3 regions of the Blautia sp. MSK18_10 genome follow, and region 3 is predicted to be linked to each of the others. Evidence: riboswitches for the same ligand, from Rfam matches in the RefSeq annotation. Region 3 holds a riboswitch; each other region holds the start of a gene.

Region 1 (10,984 bases), on a different contig from region 3:
CAGGTCAGATCAATATAACCTCCCCGCTTCAGAAATTCGTAGCCCTCTTCCAGCAACTTTTCATTCCGGTTGACATGAGTGGGACGGAAAATCCGTACAGGAACAGAACTCACCTCCAATGCCCGGAATACCGGTGCAAGACCATCTTTGTCATCTCCCATGTGAAGCACCACAATGCCTGGCTTTCCACTGAGCATTCCCGCCACACGAGCTTTACTTGCAATCTGAACCAACTGATCACCAGTCACATTAGGTGCCCGGTGATCAGATATCGCCAGCTTCACACCCAAAATCTCATTCACGAATACGATGTCCCTGTCTGTTTCACCTGTGATAGTCGGGCTGGGATATCCGTAAGCACCTGTGAGCATATAAGCACTCACGCCCTCCTCACAGAGTACCCGGGTCTTCGCATAAAGATTGTCCACACTCCTGGTGATACCATCCGTACCCAGAAGTCCCACCACTGTTGTGATACCGTTCTCTACCAGTTCTGACATCTGTAATTCCGGTGTCCGCGTATGAAAGCTTCCCTCTCCACCGCCTCCGGTAATATGTACATGTTGATCTAAAAATCCAGGAGTAAGAATCTTGCCCTCTGCATCCAGCACCTCGCACTCCACAGGCAATTCTCTGATGGAATCCTGTATACATTCAATCTTTCCCCCGCAAATCAAAAGATCCTTTTTACCGAGATATTCCGGTGCGTAAATCTCTGCATTCTTTACCAATAACATAACTGTTCCCCTTTTTCCCGTAGCTGTTCATTACGCAGATACTCTAAACTATCATGAACAGTTACTTTTCTTTTTTCGTTTCTACTCAAAGTATATACGATGGAATCCGTTTTGTCTATGAAAGTTCTGAATAATTAGCTATATATCTCCACCATCAAGGTACATCCGATATAAATGTTTGTCCCATTGGCAGCTTTCCTGGAGAAGTAATTTCTAATCGGTTGTCATATACCGCCACCTGTATCGTACCATAATGAATTATCAAAAATAAAATCTAAGGTGGACAGATTGCTTTGTCTATTGTAATATATGCTGTATGGAATTTTACGAGGAGGATTTATCATGGAAGAAAAAATACTTAATTTTATTCTGGAATGTGCAGAAGTCCAGAAATTGGTTCCATTCTCACTTATCGAAGAAGAATTTAATCTTATTCTGGACGAAGCCTTAAAGTCTGTCATTACGGATGCTCTCTGGGATAATGATACTATTTCTGACGTAACTATAGGAACTGATGGTTTTACTGTCACATTTTTCGAGAATTGATCGTAAATATCAAACTAATCAACTGATGACACGAACACAGCCAGAAGCATAAACAAAGTATCTGATAAGCAGACATGATCTAATACCCCCTTATCAGATACTTTTTTATGTTCCATATCTTGCCTGCAATTTACGACCGTCTATAGCAATCCTCGTAAATAATGCATTTAAGACAGTTCAGCAGAGTGCGAAAGACAAGGAAGATATCTGCAGGCGTGCTGACGCAAGGCAAAAATATCTGACGCAGATTTCACACTCTGATGGACTGGATTAAGATGCATTATTTTAGAGGATTGCTATAGTCATATTTCTCAAGCCCCAGATTCTCAAAACAATATCTGGGCTTTCCAACACTCTTCCTGCCATATTCGATTGCCTCAGCCGGACAATAGCAGATGCAGGCCATACAATGCGTACAATGCTTTTCCCATACAGGTTTCTTATTTTTCATTGTCACATTGTTTAACGGACAGACTTTTACACATTTGCCGCATCCGGTACAGGTCTGATCTGCATAAAATGCCTTTGCTTTTACAAATGCCGCATAGAAGATATCATTCACCAGACCACTCTCAAAAGATGCACCGAAGCCACTTTTTGATGGAAGCTTCTCTCCATGTTTGATTGCCAACACAGCTTTAGCAATATCAGGACCTGCTGCCGCAACAATCTTCTTTGCTTTCTCCACATCAGGAGCATTAAACATGGCAATGTAATTCTCCGGCATAATGATCTGTGCCGTCCCCATATGCTTTAATCCTTTTTTCTCACTCAGTTTTCGATTGTATATATCTGCGCCACCAATACCGCTTCCGCAGCTCATCACATACCAGACGTTCTTCGCCCCGACAAATTCTGTCTGTCCGATCCAGTCAGAAACCACACGCGGGATTCTCCATGCATAAGTCGGTACCACCACTACCAGATTCTCTCCTGTCTTAACAGACCCGGTATCACCCGATTTGATCCGTTCGTTCATACAGATCAGTTTTTCCTGCAAGCTGCCGGCAATCCTCTCTGCTACATATTTACTGTTTCCCGTTCCTGAAAAATAAACAACCATGTCATTTCCTCCTCGCGCCGTTTTATCCTAATAAAAAGATATCACATTCGTTCCGTTTTCTCAATATCCGCGGAAGCCCTGCTCCAGTATCATTGATCTGTTTTCCATCAAACTCACCATATACAGAAAGTCAAAAAACACCACAGATTTCTCTGCGGTGCAGCCCGGAAGTATAGCGATAACTTCATGACAAATCTTCATACCAATACGGAATTGTTCAAAAATCTTTCGGAGTCTTACTTGCTTAATTTATGACTGTATTATAAACTGACTTTCGTGATATTATCACACAATAACATAGTAAAAACTCTATTGGTTTTTCCAACAGGGTTCTATCGATTACTCATTTAAGAAGATTCATCTACTCTGAGCTGAAAGCTAATTATATTTCTTGCATAACTGTTTATTTTTATACATATAAGCATCTGCCTCATCCAATAACATCTGCATTGTACCCGACATATCATCGGAGGATAATGCCCATCCGCAGGCATAGTCGATTGGTATTTGATTTTCATAACTATTTAATCTGTTTTTTTCTCTGTACAATGATTTTAATATCACCTTAATTTCCGCCTCGCTTGTATGATAAATGACTGCTATAAACTCATCTCCGCCATATCTTCCAACAAAATCCTTTTCTGGAATAACACTGCGCAAAAGCTTTGCGAAATTCAATATTAACTGATCTCCTGCGGAATGTCCCATTGTATCATTTACAGTTTTTAGATTATTTAAATCAAACATTATGCATGCTGTAGGATCTGTAATTATATCTTTTTTATTAAGTAGCTCATTACAGGCATTTTTATTTGGCAGTCCAGTATAGGCATCTATGAATGCTTTCTGTTCCAGCAGTCTGTTTTGCATTGCCATCTGCATTGCCCTTAGAGTCTGCATAATAACCAATATCACCAGACTCAACATATCAAGTGCCGACAGAAGCTCTATGGTACGAATCTTTATAGCAATCTTTTCTGAATAGCTTTCTGCGGCAGAGACAGTTTCATCTGCCATCGTAAAATATATTTCACTCATATTAACAATGTCTGTATTTTCGTATCCCTTGTTTCTTACTGCTTCAATCTCTTTTTTCAATTTATCCCAGTAATCACTCTGAATTTGCAATTTTTCCAGATATTCTTCGTCATTGAGTTTTACCAGATCATAATGTCCATCCTGATATCTTAATCCAAGAAAAATATCATCCAAATATTTAATTAATTCTTCATTTTGGTTTCCTGTAATTTCTAATTTTACTTCGCGCTGTGTAGCTCCACGTACTAGGCCTGCATAATTTATTACGCGTGCTGTCCCCTGTAGCCTACTAATCTGAATCATCATAAAAATAATAAGAACTACTAATATCAATATAAGGAAACTCTGTATAATACCTATTATATTTTTACCTTTTTTCTTGTTTGTCTGCATTTTGCAATTTATCCTGAACCTTAAATAATATTCATTTCAATAACTATGCTATTCCTTTACTTTCTCCCTGCATTTTGGGCAAATACCTTTAAATGAAATATCATAATCTAAATATTTTATTCCATTCGTGTCATGAATCATTTCTATCAAGTCTGATATTTCATCCACGTCTACACCTGATACCTCACCGCATTTTACACACCTGACATTGTAATGATTTTTTAAGTTAAATCGAATCACTTTATTAAAAAAATACCTACAATAAGTACCTTTTTAATAAGATGTTATCTCTATTCTGCGTTCAAAAATATATTCCGTATCTGACGATAGATCATACCTGAACGCATAGCCAAGTCTGTCAAATTTTTTTATATCCTCAGGATTTTCAATACTATTTTCAGCCATGAACCTAACCATTTCACCACGAGCCATCTTCGCATATGTACCTTTTGTCACCAGTTTATCTCCTGATAACTCGCAAAATACAATTGTAATATACTTATCCCGTAATGTCAGATACTTTTCTATAGATTTGGAATATTCTTTTGATGCCAGGTTAATTATAATCCTACTGTTGTCGATCACTGAACAATACAACATATCTCCCCAGTATTCATATAAGTTTTTTGCATCTCCTATGCCGACTTTTGCCTGCATTTCCAAGCGGTAAGGTGTCACGCCATCCAACGGTTTTAGAACGCCATAAAACGCAGATAGTATTCTCAAATGATTTTGTACATACTCAAACTGACTGTCCTCAAACACGGATGGAGCCATATATTGAAAAGCAATTCCTTCATATGATAAGACAGCTGGAGTAAGTAAATGATAAAGATCCATGTTTTCCAATCTATTGAAGTTCTGTTCTGTAATTTTGTCATTACATTTCCAGATAGTCTTCAGTTCTTCTTTTGACTTGCTTTTCAACCAACTTTGTATCTCTGTCGTCTTTTCAATAAATTCAGGCAATCCATCCGGCGCTATGCTGTCAGTATCTGTAATCATCTTTTTAGCAGGGGATAATATTATCTTCATTAATCTAATTCCTTAAGCATATTTTCAGGATCATCTGCTGCTTTGACTTTATCATTGGCTTTGATGATAACTCCCTGTTCATCGATAAGATATGTAGTTCTTACCACAACCATAGAGACTTTGCCATAATTTTTCTTTTCTTTCCATACATCATAAGCTTCAATAACTTTCCGCTCTGGATCTGCTAAAAGTGTAAATGCCAGTCCATATTTTTCCTCAAATCTCTTATGAGAGGATACAGAATCCTTACTGACCCCAAGAATAACTGCACCTTTTTCAATAAACTGAGGATATCTCTCGGAAAAACCACATGCCTGTTTCGTACATCCCGCTGTATTATCCTTGGGATAGAAATATAATACTACTTTTTTTCCTGCATAATCCGATAATCTGTGTATTTTTCCATTTTGATCTGGCAACTCAAAATCAGGTGCCTTGACCCCTACTTCCAACATTAATTATTCCTCCCTCTCTGTAACTTTCTCTTTATTCACCTTTTTCTTCCTATTCCCGGAAATCATTTTATGCCCTGTATATATCGCCATTGTCATACATAGTATAGAGCTTAACGCAAAGTATTTGTGGCTTGATTTTAACCCTTTATGTCCAGTGTAAAAAGTACCAATCATTGTGATCAATGCTCCTACTGACCAATATTTATGTGCTTTCATATAATTCCTCCGTCTTTTATCTTCGGTGTTTTTAATTGTAATTATACTATACAATAATCAGATGTCAATTTGATAATGAAACAATCAGGGCAGCCGGGTCTTTGACAGTTACATCGATTATAAAGTCCATTAATCCCGCATAAACTCTAGGTTTTCTTTGTCAATCAATTTGTTTTGATTTATAGTAATGTCGAAAGTAGTTGAATTATTTTAAATCAGATAGTATTATCTTTTATAGAATCTTATCTATTACTGAAGTAACGAGAATGCGACGCGCAGTTATTCAAACACTTTGAATACATCAAATCCCGGATCTTCTCTCTGGTATATTATCTTCTGTTTTTCATTTATTATAGTTAATTGCCCCGAACTTGCATTGTAATCAATCGAATTTATGCCACTGTTCGATTTGAAGAAATCGATTTTTTCCTGCATAACCTTGATAAGATTCTGTGAATAAATCTGGTTCGGTAAGGATTTATCACTAACCTCATACAGACGGTCAAAGGAAAGATTCTGACACACCCCTTTCAATGTGTGCGCACTGCGGAAAGCATCTTCATAATTTTTATTTTCCAATGCCTGTTTTAACTGTAGATAACTCTGGTCTTCAAGGAACTTTAATGTAAATCTCTAAATCAGTGCTTCGCTGTGAAGGCGTCCCAAAACAGCCTCATAGTTTCCTCCGATAGCTTTATAGCACTCCTGCATTGTCATCTTTTAGCCCTGTCAATTGTATTCCACTAATTCATGAACCTCTGCTAATCATTATGAACATACCTTAAAATCGTTTTTATAACTTCCTCAATCACAATCGGCTTTGACAAATGTGCGTTCATTCCTGCTTCCATACACTTTTCTGCATCTTCCCTAAATGCATTTGCAGTCATAGCAATGATAGGGATTGTTTTTGCATCCTGCCGTTCCAGGGATCTTATTGTTTTTGTGGCAGTAAGCCCATCCATCACCGGCATCATGACATCCATTAAAATAACATCGTATGTTCCTGATTCGCAGGCTTCAAAGTGCTGAACAGCTTCTAACCCATTTTTCACTGTTTCTACTTTAGCCCCATTTTCCGTCAGTATAAATTCTGCTATTTCCGCATTCAGCTCATTATCTTCAACCAATAATATCCGGACACCTGATATATCTGCATTGAAATCTTCTTTTTCTTCCGGCCGTGCATTCGTATCAATTTTAAATGGAAGTACTACAGTAAAACAGCTCCCTTCACCAAGCTTGCTTTCAACTGTTATGGTTCCGCCCATCTTTTCTACAAGTTGTTTCACAATAGGCATTCCCAGACCTGTCCCATTATAATCAGAACGTGGGGAATTATCTGCCTGTACAAATGGAGTAAACAATTCATTTTTTATAAATTCTTCTGACATTCCAATTCCATTATCTTTTATTTTAAATTCACATGTCATGTGATCTTCTGATCTTTCAATCGTTCTCATACTCATGTAAATAGAACCATTCACCTTATTGTACTTCATGCTGTTTGTAAACAGATTCATCAATATTTTTTTCAGATGAACTGCGTTGCTCCAAACATATATACCACTGTAATCATCATGTTCTCCTATAACATGAAGTCCTTTTTCTTCTGCCTGAAAAGATAGTGACTCCGTGATTTCCTGACATACCTGATCCAGATTGATGGATTCATCACCAAAAACCACTGTATCTGATTCTAACTTTGCCATATCTAAAACATCATTTATCAATGATAGTAGCAGCTTCGATGACTCATATATTTTATTCATGCAATCCTTTGCCCGCTCAGCATCATTTCCGCTTTTCTCAAGAATCGTAAGCATACCAATAATACCATTGATCGGTGTTCTGATATCATGAGACATGTTATTTAAAAAGGAAGTCTTAGCCTTATTGGCACTCTGTGCTCCTACAAGTGCATTTTGTAATTCCTGCTGTTTTTCTTCAAGCTCCTGATTCAGCTTCAATGCCTGCTCAGCAGACTTCTTGGATTTTTCTTCCGCACGTTTTGATTTTTTCAAAGAATCAAGAATTATACACAGGACAACGAAAAAAGAAATTCCAGCGATAAGTAATACTGTCAGTAAATTGTCCTGAATAAAATCCTTCGCTGTAACTTTTCGTGAGGAAACATTATACGAAACTACTGCACCTGAAAATTGAGTTGTAGGCATAGATGTCAGTGTTTTATTCAGAATGGACAAAAGAACCGGTTCTCCCTGCTGAATAGCAAATGGAACATCAGCTTCTTTTGTCAGGAAAACACTATGAAGCTTATTATTTTTCAAATAGTCTGAAACAGTACCTGAATTGCTTACAATACAATCCGTCTCCCCTTTCTGCATTGCTTTTACTGCTGCATCTGATGTTTCATATTCCACAACCTTCCATTGCGGATAATTGTATGAAAGATATGCTTTCAATGCAAAATCATCTTTTTCAACGGCAACTATATTCTCTTTATTTTCATCAAAAGAATCCTTTGCCGTAATTGCTGCCATATTCAGAGTCAATAGCGTATCCGACAAAGCAAATCCATTTGTTTCTGCAAAGTATGGATTCTGGTTTGCATGAAAAATCAGGTCTATTTTTCCATCCTGCAATGCCTGAAGCAGTTCACTTCTTGTCTCATATTCATTTAATTCATATTCCAGAGTCTGACCTTGCAGACAATTTTCTGCAAGATCCACATAATCTGTAATAACACCTGTCAGTTTACCTGTTGATGGATCTACACTGCTGATACCTCCATCCTGATTCAAATACCCTATCCGGATTGCACCATGCTGCCCGATCCACTCACTTTCTTCTTTTGAAAGAAACGAGCTGCTCTGTGCAGAAAGATAACGCCTGTAGAGATCATCTGTGTAAAATGGGTTGTCATCCTTGATTCTGCGCATAGCACTATCCAGTGATTCTTTGATATCCGGACGTTCTGGATTTATAGCGAAATAGATTTCTGTCTCTCCAATACTTGTAAGCGGTGAAATATCCGATTCTTCCCAACGGGGGTCTTCTTGCGAAACGAAGCAGTCAATTTCATGGTTCGACAGTTTGTCCATAATTTCTGTGTTTGTAGAAACATTGATATGCTTCGTATACAGACCATATTTTGATTCCCATTCATTAAGCACATCCTCCACTATATTATCTTTAAACACACCAATATTTTTTCCCTCAAAAGAATCCAAATTTCCTGCTGTAAGATCCATATTGGATGCATCCGTATAGATGTAATATTTCTCTTCCCCCATAGGCATATCGGAAAAAAGCATTTTTTCAGCACGTTCGTCTGTATAGGAAATGCCACCAAGAATATCAATCTCTCCATTTTCCAACTGTGTAAAGCAGTTTTTCCAATCACTTGTTATGTATTTATATGTCCATCCTGCATAACCTGCAATATCTTGAAGATACTCATAACCATAGCCGCTTCTTTCTCCCTTTTCATTGACTACATTATAAGTTTCCTCAAAAGATCCTACCCGGATAACATTGTCAGAGTTTTCTTTGGCAGATGCAGGAACGGATAAAACAATAAAACATATAATTGTGCAAAATATAATGTAACAAAATTTGAAATTCATTATATTCTGTACTAATTTGCACTTCTTCATCTTTCTCCCCTCCTCTAGGCTACAGTTGCTTGCTTGCTTCCAGATTTTAATTTTACATTCATTAATTATCAATAACCTCCACACTATTTTTCACAATATTTTTCCAAACAGCTTCTGTATTACTTATTCAAGTGCTCTACCATAAAAAAGCACTGTCAAACAGACAGTGCACCTCATTTCATGCAACTGGCTGCCATTTTACAGGCCCTGTAGCTTTGCGTCCCAGACTTTCATCTGGTTTGCCAATTTCCATATTATAGCTTTAATACTTATGCAAAAAAACTGGTTTTATTATACTATAGCACTCTACTGTACACAAGAAAAACATTACCGTTTTAACGCCAAAAAATAAAAAAAAGAACAGCCGATACATATACTCGAACTGTTCTTCTACTTCCGAAGACCACGCAGCATTGACATTACTGTTTCCTGCTCATTTGTACTCAGATCGTTCCATATCCCTAGAACTTTCACCCGCTAAAAACAATATTTCCTATCGTCTGCCTTCACCCGCTAACAACAATGTAACCACATAGTAAATAATTCCAAATACAGCTATACTTCCCATCATAATGCCAATCATCTGATTTATACTCACCACATTTCCATGAAATACCGGATTGCAATCAAGCGTGTCTCTTATCGCTTCAACCATTTCATCCGGATAATTTTTTCTCTCCATCTCTCTGAAAACTCCGTGAAGCATATGATTCTTAATCAATGAAGTGGCATATGTACTCGGAAGATAAGACAGTGCCTTCTGAAGACCTGGTCCAAAATTTGAAATCGGCATATAAGCACCACATATAAAACCATATCCTGCGCTGACAATTGTACCTACAGCCGAAAGCTGTCCCTGTGTTGTCAACGGAAAGCTAATGATACTTGAAAGCGTACTTCCAAATAGGACGAGCAATATCATATCAAATAAAACCCATAATATGTCTGCTGTATTCATATACCATCCCATTTTAAGTAAATATCCCAGGCATAATACAAACGCAAGTCCATTGACCATCAATGAATTAGCTACTGTTGACAGAAAATATCCCAAATAAATTTTTTCCTTGCTGACCGGTGCAACATTAAAATCCTTCCTTGTTCCATTTGCCTTGTCCTGCACCATAGTCAGATTCACACAAAATGTTACAGTGATACAGCTCACTGCCATAAGTGATGCTGTCAGTTGTGCTGCCACGGTTCCATTAATAAGCTTATCCGAAATTGTAATCATATCCGGAATTGCTGCTGTAAAAGAATCTTTGAAAACCTTTGCAAGAAATGTAGCATACAGAACAATTAGAATAACTGGTGTGATCATTGATGTAAACAACATACCTTTATCTTTAAAAAACAGTTTCCTGTTCCTGTCCATTAATGCCAATACTGTTCTCATCAGCGTTCACCTCCAAGCTTCTTTCCTGTGACTGCAAGAAATACATCATCCATACCGCCTTTTACTACTTCATAATCCGTGAATAGGTCCTGATGCTCTACAATAAGCTTCGTAGCTTCTTTCGTATTTCTTACTTTTATCTGATATCCGTCACGTATTTTTTTATATTCTCTGTTCAATGACTTTATTTCATCTTCGGAAATACCATAAACAGACACTATATCCTGTACATAATCATTTTTAAGTTCAAATGGTGTACCTTCCGCTGCAATACTTCCTTTGTCAAGAATCACAACATACCCGGCATTAGCAGCCTCTTCCATATAGTGTGTAGTCAGAAATACTGTCATATTTTCAGTTTTCTGAAGTTTCTCGATAACATTCCAGATTAACTGCCTTGTCTGCGGATCAAGCCCTGTAGTAGGCTCGTCAAGAATCAAAATCTCCGGTCTGTGCAATAATGCACGGGCAATATCAATTCTTCT
Region 2 (10,984 bases), on a different contig from region 3:
TCATCAAAAATGAAAATAAACTTCTGTCCATTATATTCGATGAAAATGCTCTCTAAAATATCCCACAGAGAGTCTTCCGGATATATTTCTATTTCAGAATATACTTTCAGAAGATCCCTTTTTAAACGTTCCTCAATACGTGTAATGTATTCCATATAGGATTTACAATTTCCCGGCATTTTGCTGAAATCAATATAAATTACATTATGCTGATTCAAATGTTTTCTGTAATCTTTATCTGCTGAAATCTGAAGCCTGTCAAAAACATCACTGCTTTCAACACCTTTACTGAAAAATGCTCCAATCATGTTTGCCATGACAGTTTTTCCAAATCGCCTGGGGCGGGTAATACATATATGTGCATTTCCCTGCTCTGCCAGTGGAATCAATTCCTTCAACAGACTGGATTTATCTACAAAATAAGGTCTGGTATATTCGCTTTTGTATAAAGAATAGGATGAAATACTGTTCAGATATATCCCCATACTGTCACCTCATAAGTCAGGCGGATAAAATCATCCGCTTCGCTACTTGCTCATAAACACCAACAATTTTATGTCATTATGCTTTTTACTCTGTGAATCATCAATACTGATTTTATTTTATCATAATTCTTTTGGGAATTCTATTTCTATATGCGATTTTTCATTTTCATTTTCTCAACAGAAAAACCTCCAGAAACCTTACTGTTGCGGGATATCTTACGTTTGGACACCATGTAGCTGATTATCGACTTTTCTTCTACAAATAATAACTATGACTGCGGATACTTACACTACCTGTTTGACTTTATAATGCAATATTCCTTTGGTCAAAGACACTGCCAACATACCCACAGCTATTACAGCTACAACGTACCAGATACTGTATATGCTGTGCAAAAATCATAACTCCCTGCAATATAAACAGGCAAAGAATCCTGTTGATTCCATGCTTCATATTTTATAGAAATCCCGAATACGCTTGTGAGCATATTTCTCATTCTCCTTTTAACTTAATTTATTTCATTTTAACTTAGTATTTGTTAAAATCAAGTTTTTAAGTTATTATTAGTTTTCAATAAAGGACCGTTATTTTACATCTGCATATGTAAATAACAGTCCTCATCTTCTTTTTATATTATAACTGATTAAAGCTCTTCTCCGTTCGTCCGGATCACATTCTGATACCAGCCAAAGGATTTCTTCTTATATCTCTTACCACTTCCGGTTCCATCATCATTCTTATCAACATAGATAAAACCATAACGTTTCTTTAATTCACCTGTTGTAAATGATACCAGATCGATACATCCCCATGGAGTATATCCCATCAAATCTACGCCATCAATCTCTACCGCTTTCTTCATCTCAGTAATATGTTCTTTCAGATATTCGATACGGTAATCGTCATCACAGGTATGATCTTCCTTCAGAATATCAATTGCTCCGAATCCATTTTCTACTATAAATAAAGGTACTTCATAACGTTCATATAAAGTAACCAGTGCATAACGCAGTCCCACCGGGTCAATCTGCCAGCCCCAGTCACTTGCCTTTACATATGGATTGGCAATTGAATTTGGAGAACTTCCGTCCAGGGATTCTGCAGTATCTTTCTGAACATCTGCTTTCACTGCATTGGTCATATAGTAACTGAATCCAAGGTAATCACATTTTCCTTCTGCCAGAATCTCTTCATCCCCAGACTCCATCACTGGTTTTGTACCTTCTCTTTCCCATTCCTTCTTTGCGAATGCCGAATAATGGCCGCGGATATGTACATCTGAGAAATAATATCTCTCATGCATACACTCTGTTGCAACCATAATATCATCCGGGTTGCAGGAATAAGGATAAAACGGTACGAATGAACACATACATCCGATCTGGAAGTCCGGATTGATCTCATGGCCTTTCTTCACCACCAGTGCACTTGCCACCAGTTCATGATGTGCTGCCTGATACAGGGCTTTCTTCTTATTATCATATTCCGAGAAACGCACTCCTGAATTTGTCCATCCAAAGATGTCTGCCGATGTATTACTCTGGTTATTGATCTCGTTAAATGTCATCCAGTATTTTACCTTATCTTTATAACGTTCCATAACGGTTACTGCATAACGTACAAAGAAATCTATCACCTTACGGTTGATCCATCCGCCGTATTCCTTAGCCAGATGATACGGCATCTCAAAGTGGCTTAATGTGATAACCGGCTCGATACCGTATTTTAACAATTCATCAAACATATCATCGTAAAATTTAAGACCTTCTTCATTCGGCTCTGCCTCATCACCATTTGGGAAAATACGTGTCCATGCAATACTTGTTCTGAAACACTTGAATCCCATCTCAGCCATCAGAGCAATGTCTCCTTTGTATTCATGATAGAAATCCACTGCCACATGGTTCGGATAATACTTTCCTTCTACTACTCCGTCTGTAATCTCACGCATCTTTGTTGCGCTTCCGCCAGTCATAACATCAATGACACTTGGGCCTTTTCCACCTTCGTTCCATCCGCCTTCTAACTGGTTGGCAGCTACCGCGCCGCCCCATAAAAATGTATCTGGTAATGCCATAATTCTTCCTCCTGCACTTCATGCGGAAATCTTTTCAAAGATTTCCGCACTCTTTTTTCTATATTTTTTAAGATAGTTCAAGAAGCTCCACTCCGACAGTTACCTGTCCTTCTGCCTTCATCTCTACATCATTGAATTCGTCACTGTTTGTAACAACAATCGGTGTAGTCACTTCATATCCGGCTTCTTTGATTCCCGGAATATCAAATTCCAGAAGAAGCTGTCCTTTTTTCACCTGCTCACCTTCTTCTACATGGATGGTAAAGCATCTTCCATTCAGTTTTACAGTATCCATACCTACATGAATCAGAATTTCTACTCCGTCTGTACTTTCCATTCCAACTGCATGATGGCTGTCTAATAATCCGACAACTTTACCATCGAACGGCGCATAAACCTTTCCTTCTTCCGGAATGACCGCACATCCTTTTCCCATCATCTCACTTGCAAATACCTCATCGTGTACTTCGCTTAACGGAATGACTGTTCCTGCAAGTGGGCTCTCAATCTTTTTGATCTCTGCTGTCTGTTCCTTCTGCTCCTGTTTTTCACCGGAAAGCATCTCTGTCCCTGTAATTTTTTTTGTTTCTTCTTCACTTTCTTCTGCTTCATCAACCGGATCGTCAAATCCGACAATCTGAATTGCCACGATCGTGATCACAAAAGCAATCACGCATGCCAGTGCCTCCCCGATAAAGGACATCGGTGCATCTTTGCTGATTGCATTTACGATTGTCAGAAGTCCCGGAAGTCCGGCATATGCGTAGTATGCAGAATGGAAGAAACTCATTACAACTGCTCCGACTGCACCGCCTGCACATCCGCAGATAAATGGTTTCTTAAGTCTTAATGTTACTCCATAGATGGTAGGCTCTGTAATACCGAAGATTCCTGTTACTCCGGCTGAAAGTGCCACACCTTTAAATTCTTTATTTCTGGATTTGATAAATACTCCGAATGCTGCAGCTACCTGTGCCACAACAGCGATTGTCTGGAATGCCTGGAATGTATCACAGCCATTCATATCGAAGTTGGCAAGTACGACCGGTGTAATTCCCCAGTGCACGCCAAAGATAACGACTACCTGCCATAATCCACCGATGATCGCTCCTGCCAGTGCCGGTGCAAAAGCTACTAATGCATTGTAACCATTCGCAATTGCATTTGCTGTAATCGCAGATGCAGGTCCGATTACCATGATCGTTGCCGGAACCATGACCACAAAACAGATCAGTGGTGTCAAAAGCGGCTTGGCTGCATCCGGAAGTTTCTTTTCGATAAAATGCTCCAGATAAGAAAGTACCCATACCAGAAGCAGTGGTGGAAGTACGGTAGATGTATAAGTTGTCTCTGATAACTTCACACCTAAGAATCTTACCACATCACCATCTGCGATTCTTGCTGCGATATCTGCCCATGACTGGTTAACCAGTGCACAGCAGCATAAGATTGCAATGTATGTATTACATTTAAAATGCTTTGATGCAGTGATCGCAATGAAGATTGGTAAAAATGTAAATGGCGTCCATGACATGAAGTTCAGCACTTCATAAGTTCCTGTCTCTGCAAATGAAGGTGCCGCCATCGTGATCAGAATCAAGGCTCCCTGCAACAGACCTGCTGCTGCAAGAATGTATACGAATGGTGCAAATACTGCAGACATCGTTGCGATAATACGGTTAACAATGTTCTGCTTAGGCTGTTCGATTTCCTGTGCAGATGCATCCAGATGCAGGGCTTCTGCAACCGAATCATAGACTTCTCCAACATGAGTTCCGATTACAACCTGGAACTGTCCGTTATTTTCCACAACCGTGATAACTCCTGCCAGTGCAGATACTTTTTCTTTTGCTCCTTCCGGCGTCTCTTTTAATACCAGACGGAGTCTTGTCGCACATCTTGTGGCATTTACAATATTCTTCTGTCCGCCCACGACATCGATGATATCCAGGGCAAGCTTATGATAATCTCTTACCTTTGCCATATGAAACTCTCCTTTTCCTTTTTCTGATCCCTGTATCCTCCGGAATCTGTATACCTCTGTATGTTTGTTTAAGAGTTTTTACATGCATGTATCTCTCTTTCTATCTGACAAGTACACTATAAATAATTTATCGTTTTCTTACAATTCTTTTGCTTTATTCTGTTAAATCGTTTCATATTTTTCTTTTTGTTTTTTATCTTTCTCGAAACAATGTTTCAGGCGTAAAAAAAGACATGTTGTTTTTGTATATATTGCACAACATGTCTTTGCGAAATCTGCCTATATCAAAATTTACATTTCCGGTATCACTTCCCGACATTGATCCAGAACATTTACCATAACAACTTTTTGCCCGACTTCTCATATTTATTATTCAATGCAAGATTCTCATCGTATTTCCTGCTGAATTCCATGCCATATAAGATATCCAGCAGATATTTTCCCGAAGCAAAGAACATTGAACTCCAGAACTCTTCTACTTTCTCAGAACCTGCTGCATACAGGAACTCATCCGCCTGTTTTGATACAATCCCGTCACGCACTGCAGAGATTACGATAACTTTCGTACCGCCCTTTCGCAGCATTCCGGCAATCTCTGCCAGTCGTTCATTTTTCCCCGTATGACTGATCAGAATCGCTACATGCCCATCTGCCGGCATTGCTGCATGCAGTCCCTGAATATTCGTCGCGGAATGGACATTCGCCACTTTTCCTGCATGGAAGAAAAGTGAACATCCATAATCTGCCAGATACACATTCATATCATATACGTAAAAGTCCACGCACGATGCATCTGCGATCATACGGCCGATCTTTACCAAATGACTATACGACAATTCCTTCTTTGTTTCTTCAATTGCCTGCCTCTGAACCTGTGTTGCCTTTCTCACCATCGTTACAACGTTCTCACGTTCAGACATCGTTATGACTTCTTCTTCCTCAATCGTTTCATATTGTAATTCCCTGACCAGCTGCAGTTTGAATTCCGGGAATCCCTTCGTTCCTAATTTCTGACAGAATCTTGTCACCGACGCCGCACTGGCAAATGTGGCATGACCAAGTTCTCTGGATGACATCTCTTCAATCTTTTCCGGATGTTCCAGAATATACTTCCGGATATCCTGTTCCCGTTCCGTCAGATTCTTATGTTTTTTCATATCCTGTATCAGCGACATAGACATTCCTCCATCGTCTGATTTGATTCTATAATTGTACCAATTGGTTTCGTAATATGTGCATTCATACCGGCTTTAAATGACTTCTCTTTATCTTCCTCAAATACATTTGCGGTCATGGCAACGATTGGGATATTTGCTTTCTTATTATTCTTTAGAGTACGGGTTTATTATTTAATGGTTACTGAGCAATGACCTGCGTTTCGGTACCCCCCCCCCGCCGCCGGATTTTATGCTTCTTATTGTCTTTTCCAGCGTCTTCATATCAACCGGTTTTGAAATATGGGCATTCATACCAGCCGTCAGAGAATGCTGAATATCCTCTGAGAATGCATTGGCGGTCATGGCAATAATCGGAATTGTCTTTGCCAGCTCATGGGAGCTTCTGCGGATTGCCTTCGTCGCCTCATAGCCGTTCATGACAGGCATCTGTATATCCATCAGGATCATATCATAGTCACCAGGAACAGACTGTTCAAATGTCTCCAGAGCCCTTTTACCATTTTCACAGATTGTACACTCTGCGCCCTCAATCTTTAACAGTTCCGTCAGAATCTCCGCATTCAGTTCATTGTCCTCTGCACATAGGAATCTCATTCCTTTCAGGATATTGCCATCCTGCTCTTCTGTTTCTGCCTGTGAAGCCGGAGAAGCAGATCTTTCTTCTGCGATTTTCAGATCCATAAAAACCTCAAAACAGCTGCCCTGTCCCGGTTCACTTTCTACATCAATGGTTCCGCCCATCAAGTCAACCAGATTTTTGGTGATTGCCATTCCAAGACCGGTTCCCTGTATCTTATTTGTCAGAGAATTTTCTGCACGGGTAAAGGCATCAAAAATCCTGTCCTTGAAATCTGCCGACATTCCCATACCATTATCGCAAACTAAAAAACGATACTTTGCATAAACAGATGAATTTGATTCACATTCCTCTGCCAGAAGCTGAATTTCTCCGCCTTCCTGTGTATATTTTATTGCATTAGACAGCAGATTGCTGAAAATCTGCATCAGATGAACCTGATCCCCATTCACCCACTCATGCCGGATGTTTTCTTTTGTAATTGTAAGAGTCTGCTTCTTTTCATATATCTGAGAACGAAATATAGTATCAAGCTCCTGTATGAAATCCGGAATAGAAAAATCAGAATACTTGAAGACAGTTTTTCCTGCCTCAATCTTACTCATATCCAGAACCTCATTAATAATCCCCAACAGATGCTGTGAGGAAGTGTCAATTTTATCCGCATACTCTATTACCTTGCCTTTATCACCGGCATCATGTCTGATCAAGGACGTAATACCAATGATCGCATTCATAGGAGTACGTATATCGTGAGACATATTGGCAAGAAAACTGCTCTTTGATCTGTTCGCCTCCTGTGCCACCTGAAAAGCATCCTCCGCTGCCTGTTTTGCCTGCCGCAGCTTTGTATTCACTGTTTCCAGTTTGGCATTATTTTCCCGCTCCACGCGAATCGCTTCCTGCTGGTTTCTGTACATGACAAAGGAAATCCCCAGCATAACACAGACAGCTACGATAACCGTAAAGATAACAATAAATACCATAACAAAATTGACAAGTTTTAATGTATTCGTAGCAACATATTCTGCCGGAACCAGAAAGATAAGTGTCCATTCGGCATTTTCCATTCTTTTTAATCCGTAAAAATATTCTGTTCCATCCAGAACTGCATTAGAATAACTGCAGCCTTTTTCTTCCAGTTCCGCCTTTGTTTTCTCAAAGGAAGAATTGTGAAGATACTTCATATTCTGTAAAACAGAAAATACATTATGGCCCTTGATCAGTTCCACCTGATTGCTGTTGAACAGTTTAGATCCATTATCATCCAGTACATACACACTGTTGTTTCCGTTATAAGCTTCGCAGTTAAAATATGGATTCAACTGTTCCATGTCCTGGGCAATTCCAAAATAAAGAATTGAAGTTTTCTTTTCTCCGTTTTGAAGATATATGGGCTCCGGCAGACGATTCAGAAATACCATCTTTGACTGATTGTCTGTCATGGAATCAAAAACAAAACTGGTCTTTTCAGGACTTTCTTCAAAATAATCCAGATCCCGGAAAAGTCCCCTTTTTCCGGATTCTGTATAATATCCGCCTTCTGAATCCACGGCCATCAACGTGATCTTATGATCTGCATATGCTGATAATTCATATTTCTTTTTCATATGTCTGCAGAGTTCATCTGTAGTCTGTATGTTTGCATCTCTCAGATAATTACATTCTTCCGTTACCCGATCCCAGTGGGAATCGATCACATCCTCCAGATTTTGAAACATCTGACGGGTAATCTCTTCCATCTGGTTTAATCGTTCTTCATAGATAATATCCTGGATATAAGTATGATACAGGAAAAAGAATGCAAAAAACATCGCTATACCAGTCATACAACAACCCCATATTAAGTTCCGGTAACTCTTTGCCTTCTGCATCCTTCCCCTCCGCTTATTTCCATTGAGCGTCTGCTTCACTTAAAGTCTTAAATTGCCCAAAAAACTCTTTTGCCGCATCCATACCTACAATACCACTGTCTGTCACTTCCGTTTCCGATGCCAGTTTTTCACTGATTCCGGAAATTGCAACCTGATAAGTCTTTCCATCCTCCAGTTCCATATCTTCAGGATTTACCAACATATATGGATAATTCTTGCCTGTACCAACTGCATCATAACCTTCTTCATACAATGCCTGAATCTGTTTTCCTGTCAGCCTGATTGTTTTAATCGTCTGTGACCAGCCAGTCGGAAGAATGATACATACATCATAGTCTGTAATATTCTTTGCATACAGTTTTCCGCTCACACCATCATTGTTCTGGTTCGTACCATTTCCACTGATCCATGTTCCAAGGGATATAAGAGCAACGTCACTTCCGGTTGCCTCGGCAAAGCATCTGCCCACCAGCTTTGCACAACTTTCCTGTGAAATTTCCTCTGTAGCTGTTGTGATCACTTCCGGCTGATTATTTACCACGCTGTCCTGATCCTCATCCAGCTGATCTGCCACATCCTTTATTGATGCCTTATCCTGCATGAATTCCTGCATTTTGGTTCCGGTATTTACAATCGTATTTTCCCATCCGGAATAAATAAACGGTGTCGTATTCCCTGCATTGATAAAATCCGAAATATCTGCATAGAAGGTGTCATCTGCCTTTGCATCTTTGAAAGGAAGCAGTCCTGCTTTTAATGTACTGTCCGGATACAGGGCACTGGTTCCTTCTACCGTAGACAGCACCTTCATGACTTTTAATGCATCTTCAAGTTTCTCAGGATCATTCTCCAGCTTTTTATTCAATCCATAAAAACGGTTTACATTTAAAATAAATACATTCTTGCTTCCATCTTCAGACAGGTATGGCATCAGACCAAATTTGTCCGTTGTATCTTCTGATTCCATAATGCCATTCTGTGGTCCCAATAGAAACAGTGAATTTCCCTTTATAAAAGCTTCTCTTGTTTTACTATCATCTACCGGATCACTGTTGCTGCAGTCAAGCATACCGAGATTTTTCCATTTCTGGATATATTCCATGCTGTCCATCATGCCTTCCGTGTCACTGACATTTGCCTTTCCTGACAGGTAATCTTTCTGCCACTGCTTTCCAGACATAGTACCAAGGAATCCCGCATCCGCAATATTACATATATACTGGAAGGCTGAACCAGGATACTGAATCTGTGCCATACATAACGTAACTCCTGCTTCTTTTGCCTTGTCTGCAAGTTCTTCAAGCTCTGTAAAAGATGTTGGCAGCTTCCAGCCATGCTTCTCAAGCAGTGTTTTATTATAGGTGATTCCATAACAGTTGTACAAAGATGGAAGCATATAAAGTGCACCCTCATCGGATACATCTTTCAGACGTGATTCCACATAATTATCTGTAAAATCGTATCCTGAGAGATCAATCATCTTATCACTGACATCCACCACATCTGGCTTATAAAAAGTCTGTGTGCAGATGTCCGGAAGATCATCTGCCTCTAACATATTCTGCAGACAGGTTGTTGTATTTGCTCCGCTGTACGGGACTACTTCAAGCTCAATCTCTGGATATGTTTTATGCACTTCTTCTATAAAATTGTCCACTTCCAGATAAGGAGCCATAAAAGTAATTGCTTCGTGCTTCTTTGGTGTTTCATCTGTTTTCCCACACCCTATAAGTCCTGTTGCCGCTATACATGCCAAAATAAGACATGCACTTTGTACTTTTTTGATTTTCATATTTTTCTCTCTTCTCCGATAAAATCATTATGGTTCCGTTTATGAAATAACATCCCTGCTTGCAGGATTCTTCGCCTGCGAAGGGTCGCTTCAGCGACATAATTCCCCTCCGTCGCAGTGCGATCCTGCCCGGAGGGCTTTTTTATGTTATAGGAACATTACGGAGTAATTTCCTATAACATAAAAAAACACCGTCTCACAGACAGCGCACATCATTTCATGCAACTGGCTGCCATTTTACAGGCCCTGTAGCTTTGCGTCACAGACTTTCATCTGCTTTGCCGATCGTCGTTCTATTACAGATTGTAAATTTGTGCAAAATATTGATTTCATTATACTCCTACATTCCACTGTACACAAGAAAAACCTCGCCGCTTTAACGCTAAAAAAAGAACAGCCGATTATATATTCGAACTGTTCTCCTACTTCCGAATTCCACGCAACATTGACATTACTGTTTTCTGCTCATTTGTACTTATAGCAATCCTCTTAAATGCATTATTTACGAGGATTGCTATAGATTGATTATTCCATATTCTTAAAACAACAGCTCCATCTGATCCCCCACTTCAATTCTCGCAGTGACAAGTTCATCCGGTTCTTTCCCTCTTTTGTGTTCAGCTTTCAGATACTGCGTACCGCCCTCCAAATGACCGGCTGCAATGTATTCAGCCGATGGTCTGCAGTATAGTCTTCAGAAGATCTCCCTGAAGATAATAGGTTGTCTCAAAATGAAGATATGATAACGATACCTTATCCCACAACAGTAAAATCTTTGGCAGGAATTCTTCATCCCCATCCCAGAACTGAAGCAACACAGAAAAACCCGGAAGAACAGGCATTTCAAATGTCAGATCCGCCCCTGCCAAACGCTCCGTCTGCTTTCCCCCCAGACAGGTGCAGGCCTGCTTTACCTCTTCCACTTTTCCTGAAAATGCTTTTGCATACTTTTCCACAAAGGGGGCTGTTGACGGACTGCTTCCGGCAGTTACAAACCTGCTCACAGGCTGCCACTG
Region 3 (10,984 bases):
GAAAACCATATTCACTAAGGAGTGCTACTGCAATTTCTCTGTTCAGTTCATTATCTTCCACAAGCAGTATTTGCCTGCCTCTGAAATCTGAATCTGCTGCCGGAAGAATATTATCCTCTGCCCCGGCCTGCTTCTGGCCGATAGCCGCCATCAGAGTCTCTCTGATATCTGACATAAACATAGGTTTGGCACAGAACGCAGTCACCCCTGCTGCCCTGGCTTCCACTTCAATATCTGACCAGTCATAAGCAGTCAGGATAATGATCGGTGTATCATCACCAAGACTTCGGATCTGACGGGTAACTTCAATGCCGTTCATATCCGGCAGACGCCAGTCAATGATATAAGCATGGAATGCATCACCCATTTCCATAGACTGTCGTGCGCGGAGAACAGCCTCCTTACCGGAAAGTGTCCATTCCGAACGCATTCCAACCTTTACAAGCATCTTAGTCACACTGTCACAGGTATTGAAATCATCGTCTACTACCAATGCCTTCAGGCCTTCCAGCTCTGCGATTTTCTCTATACGGTGATTCTCAGGCTGGATCCGCAATGGCAGGCGGATAATAAATTCAGTACCTTTTCCCTGTTCTGTCTGAACTTCAATGGTTCCACCCATCATATCCACGATGTTCTTGGTAATAGCCATGCCCAGTCCTGTACCCTGAGTCCTGCTTACAGTGGAAGTCCGCTCTCTCTCAAAAGGAGAAAAGATCTTCTGTACAAATTTCTGACTCATGCCGATTCCGTTATCCTTTACCCGGATTTCGTACAGTTCACAGCCTCTCTGTGTACCCGGATACTCTCTCAGCCGGACAGAAACGGTTCCGCCTGCAGGAGTAAACTTGATCGCATTGGACAAAAGATTCAGCAGTACCTGATTCAGCCTGGTCTTGTCACAATAAACATCCTCATTGGTAACATCCATGACATCCATGTAAAGCTCTAACTGTTTCGCATGGATTTGTCCGCTGATAATGGTTTTCAGATCATGAAGAACCTCTGACAGACTGACTTCCGTCTCTTCCAGATGGATTTTCCCGCTCTCAATACGGCTCATATCCAGGATATCATTGATCAGTGAGAGCAGATGATTACTGGAGGAAAGAATCTTACCCAGATAATCCCGAACCCTTTCTTTATCATCAATGTTGCTTACAGCCAGTGTAGTAAAACCAATGATCGCATTCATTGGTGTACGGATATCATGAGACATATTGGAAAGGAAGGTGCTCTTTGCCTTGTTTGCAGTCTCCGCAGCGCGGACCGCCTCAGAAAGGGCCTGATTCATTTTTCTATCAGAGGTACGATCTGACAGAACCAGGATATATTTCTTTTTTCCGTTTACCTCGCTGCCCATTGCAACGTTATGAAACCAGCGGTGTTCTCCTGTTTTCTGATGAACATATTCAAGATCCCATTCCTGCTGCTCATGAACCTGGATTTCTTCCAGATACTTCTTCTCCGGATCTTCAACGTCCCCGGGATGCAGTTTCCCAAGGACACAAATATCTTTACGAATCTGTTCTACTGTAATTCCCAGCAGTTTTTCCACATTGGGACTGACGTAATCTGCCTGATATGTTTTTGCATCCAGCATCAGGAAAACGTCATCTACATTCATTGACAGCTTTTGAAACAATTCGTCCCTGTACAGGATCTCCGTATCCTTTCTCTTCAGGTTTACCCTGTTTTTCCGGAGAATAATTCCAATAAAAAGACCGGCAATACACACCGCTACTGCACTTACAAGCAGCACAGTGCTACGCTGCAGAACATTCATACTTGCATTGACGATATCAGCCTGGACAAGTCCCAGAAAGATCCAGTCCTGAGGTTTGGATTTCTCATAGACCAGATAGTAATCCTCTCCATCCAGATTTATCAGCATTGCATCTGTATGTCCTTCCTTAAACTCTTCTGAAAGCTTAAGGATCTCTTTTTCAGACAGAGTAGAATGTTCTCTCAGAATCCCAAAGAAATTATACACCTCTCCCCATGCCTCAGAAGAATGATCCACAACAACACGGCCATCCGGATGAACCACATAACTCTGGGCATTTCCATTGAAAGCAGAAATATTCAGCACATTTACGATATCAGAGTTTTCATAGGCAATGGCAATGGCATCATATTCAAAGCCCTGATAACTTCCATGAGGCCTGGGAGTGGCAAAAACAAGGAGCTGGGATTTTCCGGGAACTGTTGCATTGGTTATCACATCATTTCCCTGCCGGATCTCATCTTCAATATTTTCCTGTAATCCCAGATACCCGGTTTCACCTGTTGCCATCTTATAGTTCCCGTCCGCTGACAGGAAATAAAAATCTAAAAAGCCTGCATCTTCCTGTGCTTTCTCTATATACTCACGAATTTCACTTTCATCGGAAGTGTTCTGCAAATATTCCCCCCATATATGGAGATAAATCAGATTCTTATTTGTCAGCTCACTTAGCATATTATCAGACTGATGAAAAATTTCTGTCAGGTGAGAAACACTTTCCTCATAAACAGTCTTCGATACAAACCCCAAATATTGGAAAACAGTCAAAAGGATTCCAACAAATAGGGCAATAAGAACTGCTGCATTCCATCGTTTTCTCACAACCCGTTTCTTTCTGTTTGTATTATGATTCTTAACATCCATTCTTCTCACCTCAGAGTAATGTAGTCTTCAGGCTCTGCAAGAATGGCATTACCATCTGAAACATATGTTGTCCAGGTATCTTCCACAGAGGTATCCCCTCCATCAAATACAATATTTTCCTCTGCCGGATAAGCTTCCATATATTGTGGTGCTGCAAGGCAGGTCACAGTAAAAGTATCCTTGTCCTGAATCTGTTTTCCATTCTTTGTAACTTTACTCAATGTATAACCATTATCCGTTTCCTTGATTTCTACAGAAATACCGCTGAACACAGGCAGAGAGCCGCGGTTAAAGGGGATAAAGCCTCCCTGGTAGCCTTCTACGAAGTTTCTGACCGTTTCCTTCAGTTCTGCCCCGCTCATCTCACTGCTGTAAGCGGAAAGCTCGTTTGGCATAATCATGTTGCCTGCCATTTTTTCTGTATAATCGGCCTTCAGTACATTTCCTGTAAAGCTGTTTCCTGTTGCAATCAGCACATCCGTCCCATAAATACCGCGCAAAGTGTTTGCCATAACAGAATAGGCTTCATTGCCTCCGCTGGTATGGAAACGATTGGAATAAGTTTTCTTTGAATCCAGCACAATATCCTCAGAAGTGGATTTTTCTTCAAGAAGCTGGGAATTAAATGACTGATAAGCCTGCTCTGCATTATATTCTCCTGAGATCATCTTAGACACCACATCCCTGGAAATGGAAAAAAAGTCATTTGACGCAATACGGATATACATATGGTTTTCTTCGATCACAGGTTTCACATCCTTCAGATATTCCGTAAGCCGGAAATCCACATCCTGGCTATAGCTTAACAGATCCTGCCCATCATAAATGATCCGGTTCTGCGCATCCTCTGAAAGCATTGTGTTCAGTACCTTCATTGCTTTCTGCCGACGTGTTTCATCCTTTGTCAGGTCACGGTTTAAAGCTATCTGGAAATATGGTGTAGTCATCAGCCACTTTTCGCCGTTCTGCTGAAAGAATGGCAGGAATGTTGTGTTAATGCCCTGATCCTGGAACATTTTTACACCGGCAGAACTGCCGAAATACATGGCAAGCTTACCACTTTTGTACATCTCAACCACATCATCATAATTCATATCCAGATCATCCTGGCTCAGCCCTGTATCCTGAATAAACTGCTCCATACGTTCAAAAGCCTCCGGCCAGACGGTACTGTCCAGACCTTCTCTCTTTGTATTGTCCGGGTCACTGTAGATGGTACGCCACTTACGTCCATCCCCAGAAGACAGCTCTGATGCAGACAGACCCTGCAGTGTTTCCATACAGGTATAATCATAGTAATAGTCTGCAGTAAACCCACGGATACCCACCTCATCAAATGCCTGGCAGGCAGAAACGAAGCTTTCATAATCCGTTGGAAGAGGAATATCATACTTTTCAAAAAGATCTTTGTTCACTACAAAGCCATGGGCATCTGCACACACAGGAAGCCAGTTTACGCTGCCATCCTGATTTCTGAAACTGTTAAGGTATGTATCATAGACAGCACCTGCAGCATTGGTTGTGGAAAGATCCATCAGACTGTCTTTCAGAGGACTTGCATCATGGAGGGAAAACCGGCAGCAGGTTATAATATCCGGCAATCCACCGTTTTCGTTCAGAAAACGATAGAAATCCAGATCATTATTGCCTACTACAAATTCAATGTTGATATCCGAAAGCTGTTCCTGGATGTATGATGCGTATTTTTCATACAGATTTGTAGTCCATAGATACACTGTGATAGTTTCCGCGTCTTCTTTTTCCGTACTTTTCCTGCCGCAGCCAGACAGAAGTGACATGACTGTCACCATCACCAAAAGTACAGAAACTAACTTGTTCCATTTTTTCTTTTTCATTATAACTTCTCCCTCTGATCGCGTTTTACTAACTCATTGATCACTTTTACTAATAATTTCCCATCAACAGGCTTGGCAATATGTTCATCCATTCCTGCTTCCTTTGCTCTCATTTTGTCCTCAGTGAACGCGTTTGCTGTCATGGCAATGATCGGTATCACTTTTGCATCCTCTCTGTCCAGAGAGCGGATCATCTTTGCTGCTTCATATCCATTCATGACAGGCATCATAATATCCATAAGAATAACATCAAATTCTCCAGGTCTGTTTTTTCTGAATATGTCAACAGCCTTCTGTCCATTCCATGCTTTTGTCACCACAGCGCCTTCATTCTGAAGCACAAATTCTGCAATCTCCATATTCAGCTCATTATCCTCTGTCAGAAGAACATGGAGCCCCTGGATAGAAGTTTCTGTTTTTTCTTCCGTTTCATTCCTGTCCTTCATATCTGCATCAATCTGGAATGGAATCCGGATCACAAATGTAGTCCCTGTGCCTTCTTTACTTTCAAAGGAAATGGTTCCGCCCATTTTCTCCACCAGTTTTTTTGTAATTGGCATTCCCAGTCCTGTTCCGGCGAATTTTGTGCGGCTTCCTGCATGTTCCTGTGCAAATGGTTCAAAAATGCGTTTCTGGAATGCCTCTGTCATTCCAATTCCGGTGTCTCTGCAGACAAATTCCAATGTGGGCATTGCTGTCTGTTTCGATGGGATTTCCCGACAGCTGATATAGACATATCCGTTTTCTTTGTTATATTTCACCGCATTGGACAAAATATTCATCAGAATCCGTTTCACATGCACCGGACTTCCAATAAGATTCCAGTGTGTAACTTCTTTCTCTTCCCAAATGATCCGGATGTTCTGCTCCGCAGCCATATGTTCGATCACACCCAGTATTTCCTCAAAAATACTGTTCAGATTAAATGGGATGTCTTCCAGAACCACTTCATCTGACTCCAGCTTGCTCATGTCCAGAACCTCGTTTATCAGTTCCAGCAGCAGATGGGATGTCTTTTTGATCTTTGCCCTGCATTCCGTCTGTTTCTCCATATTGTCTGCATAATGGTCTGCCACATTGATCATGCCGCAGATTCCATTGATCGGTGTCCGGATATCATGGCTCATTCTCTGCAGAAACTCAGTTTTTGCCTCATTGGCTGCTTCTGCTTTTTTTGCTGCTCTTAGAAGTTCTGCTTTATATGTTTCATCTTTTTCCTTTTCCTGTTTCCGATGTGCCAGATCCGCTCTGTAACCCCAGAAGCAGAATATACCGAATATGAGTAAATAAAGAAAAACGACAGCTGTTACACTTAGTGGCAGGTTACGGAATACTTCCGTATCCGGAAGATAGGTATAAATATAATAATCCCGCTGCTTCAGCATGATTCCGTAACCTCCGGTTCCTTCATTTTTTAAATGAAAAATATGCTGACTGTCTGTATGCTCTTTCATTGCCTGGACAACCTGGTTGCCGGCAGTATCCTGTCCCAGCAGGCTTTCATCGTTGCTGGCAACGATGGTTCCCTTGTCTGCAACAATAATCGTTCCATCCTTCTGAGTGCTATAGCCATTTAAAAGGTTCTGTATTGTCAGGGTATAATTTCTGACAAATTCCGAAGATGTATAATAATAAATTGCAACCATACCTGGTGCATCTTTTCTGGCACAGGCTGCAATGTCGATACGTGATCCGTCTTCTCGGTCAATCCGTTCCGAATAAGATCTTTCTTCATATCCGGTAAAATCCATGATAATGTCTTTTTGCAGATAATCTGTGATCTCATTGGTCAGAGCCTCATCCATGCTGTATTTGCAGACTGTCTTTCCCTCTGTATCCAGCACAAGGATACCATCCACCCAGAGGGTCTGCAGATTTTCTTTTAGAAACTCCTGGCTTAGCCGGCCGCCGTTTTCTGTTTCCATGTCGATATTCGTACTCATCTGTCTGGCACTTTCAATGGCGCGGAGGAGACTTTTAGATTCCGAAGCTTCATTATAATGGGTGTAGGTGGAACACTGCACTTTGACATAGTTTACAGTTTTCACCATCCTGTTCTCTGCTTCCTTTTTCTCTGCCTGAAAAAAGTAATACAGGGAAGCTGCAGTCACACAGATTCCAAGCAGAATGCCGAATATCCAGAATCGTTTTACTTTTATTCTTCTCCTAATATCCAAGATCATCCACCTCCAGATACTTCTGGGGATCATCCAGATATTTTTTAATGATTTTCAGGGATGTGCCATCCTGACGCATTTCTTCCAGCGTCTGATCCATCTGCTCACAGATTCCTCTGTCATCCTCTTTTGCAAAAGCAACACCTATCCCGACCACCATCAGCGGATCTTCCAGGATACGGAAGCTTGCATCATAATCCTTCATGTACTGGACAATGGATTCCTCATGTGCAGCAACTGCATCTACATATCCTTTTCCCAGAAAGGTATAGATCAGTTCCCTGTGCCCAAGACTGATCAGATTGCCCAGTTTGGGGATCCTTTCATCCGTCCGGTTCAGAAAGATGCCTTCCGGTTTGGTTGTGGACTGGACGGCAAGGTTCTTTCCCTCCAGGTCACTTAGTTTATAGATATCACTGCTCTCATTTACAGCAACTACCTGGCGGCTTGCTATGTAGGGTCCTGCCCAGCGGTAATCGTCAAGGCGTCCTTCCATGGAAAAACAGCCCATAATACAGTCGATCTCTCCGCTTTCTACCAGTTCTTTTTTCTTCTCCCAGTTGATCTGGACAACATCCACCTGATACCCCATTCTTCTGAAAGCTTCTGTAGCCAATTCCACATCAATTCCTGTGGGGATTCCATCTTCATTCAGATAATTGTATGGCGGATAACTGTCACTGCCCAGGGTGATAACGGGCTTTTCTCTTTCTTTTTTGGTGATATTTGTGTTTTTGCACCCTGCCAGGGCAGTTGCTAAAATTCCCACAAGCAGAATGCCTGCAATCACTCTTTTTCCTTTCATCTTTTCTCCATTCCTGCTGTTCTTCTCTATTTTCCATCAAAATTTAACCGAATCAGGTAAGTCCCCTGCGGAGGTTGCAAATATCCGCTTGAAGACAAAAAAAAGTTCCTTGTAAAAAATTTTACAGGAACTTTTTCCATAATGCCCATTTAACATTTACCTTTTTTATTACTGAGGCATGATGCAACCGGCTGGCATGGCCAGATTTCAATCTGACTTTAGCTCCTTCTGGCTTTGCGCCCCGGCTTTTCAACCGGTTTGCCAATAAATGCCATAAAAAATTATTTTTTATTATAGCACTCATACTATATCATGTCTATAAGAAAATATGTTACTGTTCACAGCAACACGCTTCGCGGGATATTGCCAGTGAACAGTAACGAAAATATACCTCTTAACATACGAATCCAGCTTTCCATCAAAACTTAAGAGAAATTTACCGGAATGAAACTCCTTCATCAACCGGCCATGATTTTCTAAGTGCCCCATAGGAGATCAGAAAATTCGCAAGCCATCCGGCCGGTACAGCAAGCCAGACAAATGCAATTCCATAACGCGGTGCAAAAATCAAGGCAACTGACAGCCGAATGGCAAGATTTACCATATTGGCAATGAGAAACGGCCGCATAATTCCAAGTCCACGAAGAACTCCATCTGTTGCCATCTTAATACCCATAAAAATAAAGAAATATCCCAGCCATTTCATATAATCCCCGGACACCTGATATGCCAGAGCGGTTCCATCTTTTCCAAGGAATAAGGAAGAAATTGGGGTGTGCAGTGTTTCAATGACTATGAAAGCAAGGACTGCGAAACACAGGTCCAACACCAGTGCAGCATGGTATCCTTTTTTGATACGTTCAATTTTCTTTGCTCCAAGATTCTGGGAAACATAGGGCGAAACCGCATTTCCAATGGATACAAATATCAGTGAAAAAACATTCTCTACTCTCATGGTTGCCGCATAACCTGCCAGCGCTTGTGTACCGAAGGGATTTACAACCGCCTGTACGATCATCATACCAATTGACACTGTGGATTGCTGAAGAACCGATGGTACTGCAATACGAAGCATGGAATGTAACTCCTGCCTGTCAAACCAGTTAAAGCGGCTTTTATATCGACGCATCCGGTTAAAGAAAATCAAAAGCGAAAACACTGCGGAAATCCCCTGCGCAATGAGAGTTGCAAGGGCGGCACCGAACACACCCAGCCCTAAACCTGCCACCATCCAAAGATCCATAACAATATTCAAAACAGAAGAAAATATCAAAAGGCCCAACGGAATCTTCGATTCACCGATGGAATTGAACATCGTTGAAAGGATATTGTACATAAACAGAAAGGGAAATCCCACAAAATAAACACGCAGATACAGTACCGCTTCATCCAGTATGTCAGCAGGTGTTTGTAATAAACTCATCATAAAATGAGAAAAAACAAAGCCAAAAACCCCCAGAAGTATACTCAGAATCAGAAAACTGATCAACGATGTTGACACAATTGTTTTCATTTTGCTATAATTCTGAGCTCCAAAATAGCGGCTCACAAGTACGCCTGCTCCTACACCAGCTCCCAAAGCCACACAGATGAAAACATTGGTCAAAGCGGCACAGGCTCCAACTGCCGCAAGTGCAGAGGATCCCACAAACTGACCGACGATAATGGAATCAGCCATATTATATACTTGTTGAAAGAAGCTGCCCAGAATCATAGGCATTGCAAAAACAGTCAGTGCTTTAAGAGGGGCATCTGTGATTAAATATTCATCTTTTGACATTCTCATTTTCCTCCATCAATTCCTGCTTTTTATCCGAAATCACGATTGTATTTTCAAAATGTAAGTTTAAGATTTCGTTACGCAACAATTATATGTAATTACAGCAAATAAGTCAAGCTGCTGTTTACTTTTAGTAATATAAATGATATGATATTTGATATTGAAAAAAACTGCTATCAGATGGATATTATTTTATATTATTTTACAGGAGGGAACTTATGTACCTGGACGGTTTAGATGAGCTGGATCAGAAGATTATCCGGCTGCTTATAGAAAACGCACGTATCTCTTACTCTGATATCGGTGAAGAAACCGGTATTTCCAGAGTGGCAGTAAAAGCCCGTATCCAGGCTTTGGAGAAAAGAGGCGTAATCGAAGAATATACAACAATTATTAATCCGCAAAAAATCAGTGGGGCTGTATCATGCTATTTTGAAATTGAAACAAAACCGGAGTACCTGGCGCAGGTGACAGATATATTGTACAAAAATAATACAATCACACAGATTTACCGTGTCACAGGAAGAGACAGGCTTCATGTACATGCCGTTGCTTCATCAGGTGATGAAATGGAATACTTCCTGCACAATGTCATTGATACACTGCCTGGCATTATCAGCTGCAGTTGCAATATGATCTTATCACGCATTAAAGATATTAAAGGATTACGGCTATAAAAGTCAAAAGCTGCAACCAACCTTGATCCATACAGTCATGTCACCCTGCCAAAGTGAATTAAATATAACGCTCTTAGCCACTTTTTGACTTCAACAGTTTGCTCTTCCTGAAACGCCTCGCAGCTTTTCAAAATAACAATAAAATGCCCATTTTTCGTACACGGGAACATATCCTAAAACGCCACTATACTATTGAAGAGTTGTCAAAGCAGTACCTGATGAACACCACTACTTTGAAATCCGTTTTCAAAGCAGTCTATGGAATGCCCATCGCTTCTTACATGAAAGAATACCGTATGAAATTGGCATCGAATATGCTGTTGCAGGAAGATAAATCTATTTCGGAAATTGCCGCCGCTGTGGGATATAAAAGCCAAAGTAAATTTACATCGGCTTTCCGAGATATATTTCAGATATTACCTACTGCATATCAGAAACTGTATCGTAATCAATAATTTTAATACAAAACTGCACCCACAATATCCCTGAGTGCAGTTTTGTATCAATCAATATTCTAATGTTTCTCCATCAAGTGGAATATCAAGAACAAGCATCCTATACAAATGCACTTTCCTCTTTTGCTTTCCGCAAATCTTTTAACACTGTTCCTATATCTCCCAAAATAGCAATTCCCTTATCTTCAATGAATTCCGGCAAAAACTGATATTCTGAATTTACGGAAATATAATATGCATCTTTCAAACTGTTTGTCAGTTCCCAAAACGGTTCCTGCATAAACATCGGTGTCATGCGCCCTACTCCAAGTTCTATCAAGAGAATTTTTCTATCTTTGTTCTTTTGAATGTATTTTGAGATTTTCTCATATTCTTCTTCGTATTTTTTCCCTTGCAGAAAATTCCCATATCCTCTTACCCACGGAAACATTTCCGCACCACAATGAGGGCAGCGAGGAATCAGTTCATCCGGCACCATTGTCCCCTCTCCCATAGCCGCAATCATATCTGCCACAGGTTGTACGGCATCCCATGTTTCATCCTGACAGCACTGGGAACACTGGAAGAAACGATGATCTCCCTGA

What was found. Region 3 has a riboswitch for cyclic di-GMP ahead of LI074_RS07490 (substrate-binding periplasmic protein). Riboswitches for the same ligand answer to the same signal wherever they lie in the genome.
Region 1: another riboswitch for cyclic di-GMP. It lies ahead of LI074_RS12415 (response regulator); the one in region 3 lies ahead of LI074_RS07490 (substrate-binding periplasmic protein).
Region 2: another riboswitch for cyclic di-GMP. It lies ahead of LI074_RS04830 (ABC transporter substrate-binding protein); the one in region 3 lies ahead of LI074_RS07490 (substrate-binding periplasmic protein).

Annotation. Positions count from the first base shown of each region.
Region 1 covers NZ_JAJCGT010000032.1:12,357-23,340, forward strand. The annotation lists gene iadA (beta-aspartyl-peptidase) at 1-737, opposite strand, end outside; partial or broken gene LI074_RS17930 (ATP-binding protein) at 913-996, opposite strand; gene LI074_RS12375 (hypothetical protein) at 1,080-1,283, shown strand; gene LI074_RS12380 (EFR1 family ferrodoxin) at 1,564-2,346, opposite strand; gene LI074_RS12385 (GGDEF domain-containing protein) at 2,725-3,777, opposite strand; partial or broken gene LI074_RS17935 (transcriptional repressor) at 3,826-4,008, opposite strand; gene yaaA (peroxide stress protein YaaA) at 4,051-4,812, opposite strand; gene LI074_RS12400 (peroxiredoxin) at 4,812-5,267, opposite strand; gene LI074_RS12405 (DUF6219 family protein) at 5,271-5,483, opposite strand; partial or broken gene LI074_RS17940 (Hpt domain-containing protein) at 5,763-6,065, opposite strand; gene LI074_RS12415 (response regulator) at 6,245-9,103, opposite strand; cyclic di-GMP riboswitch class I at 9,282-9,357, opposite strand; gene LI074_RS12420 (ABC transporter permease) at 9,597-10,499, opposite strand; gene LI074_RS12425 (ABC transporter ATP-binding protein) at 10,499-10,984, opposite strand, start outside.
Region 2 covers NZ_JAJCGT010000006.1:96,117-107,100, forward strand. The annotation lists gene LI074_RS04805 (AAA family ATPase) at 1-485, opposite strand, end outside; gene LI074_RS04810 (6-phospho-beta-glucosidase) at 1,130-2,563, opposite strand; gene LI074_RS04815 (beta-glucoside-specific PTS transporter subunit IIABC) at 2,631-4,547, opposite strand; gene LI074_RS04820 (MurR/RpiR family transcriptional regulator) at 4,880-5,722, opposite strand; gene LI074_RS04825 (ATP-binding protein) at 5,897-8,131, opposite strand; gene LI074_RS04830 (ABC transporter substrate-binding protein) at 8,190-9,968, opposite strand; cyclic di-GMP riboswitch class I at 10,186-10,261, opposite strand; gene LI074_RS04835 (DUF3786 domain-containing protein) at 10,637-10,984, opposite strand, start outside.
Region 3 covers NZ_JAJCGT010000013.1:40,189-51,172, forward strand. The annotation lists gene LI074_RS07475 (hybrid sensor histidine kinase/response regulator) at 1-2,650, opposite strand, end outside; gene LI074_RS07480 (ABC transporter substrate-binding protein) at 2,656-4,506, opposite strand; gene LI074_RS07485 (ATP-binding response regulator) at 4,506-6,689, opposite strand; gene LI074_RS07490 (substrate-binding periplasmic protein) at 6,673-7,488, opposite strand; cyclic di-GMP riboswitch class I at 7,668-7,761, opposite strand; gene LI074_RS07495 (MATE family efflux transporter) at 7,925-9,268, opposite strand; gene LI074_RS07500 (Lrp/AsnC family transcriptional regulator) at 9,487-9,945, shown strand; gene LI074_RS07505 (helix-turn-helix domain-containing protein) at 10,089-10,400, shown strand; gene LI074_RS07510 (NAD-dependent protein deacetylase) at 10,501-10,984, opposite strand, start outside.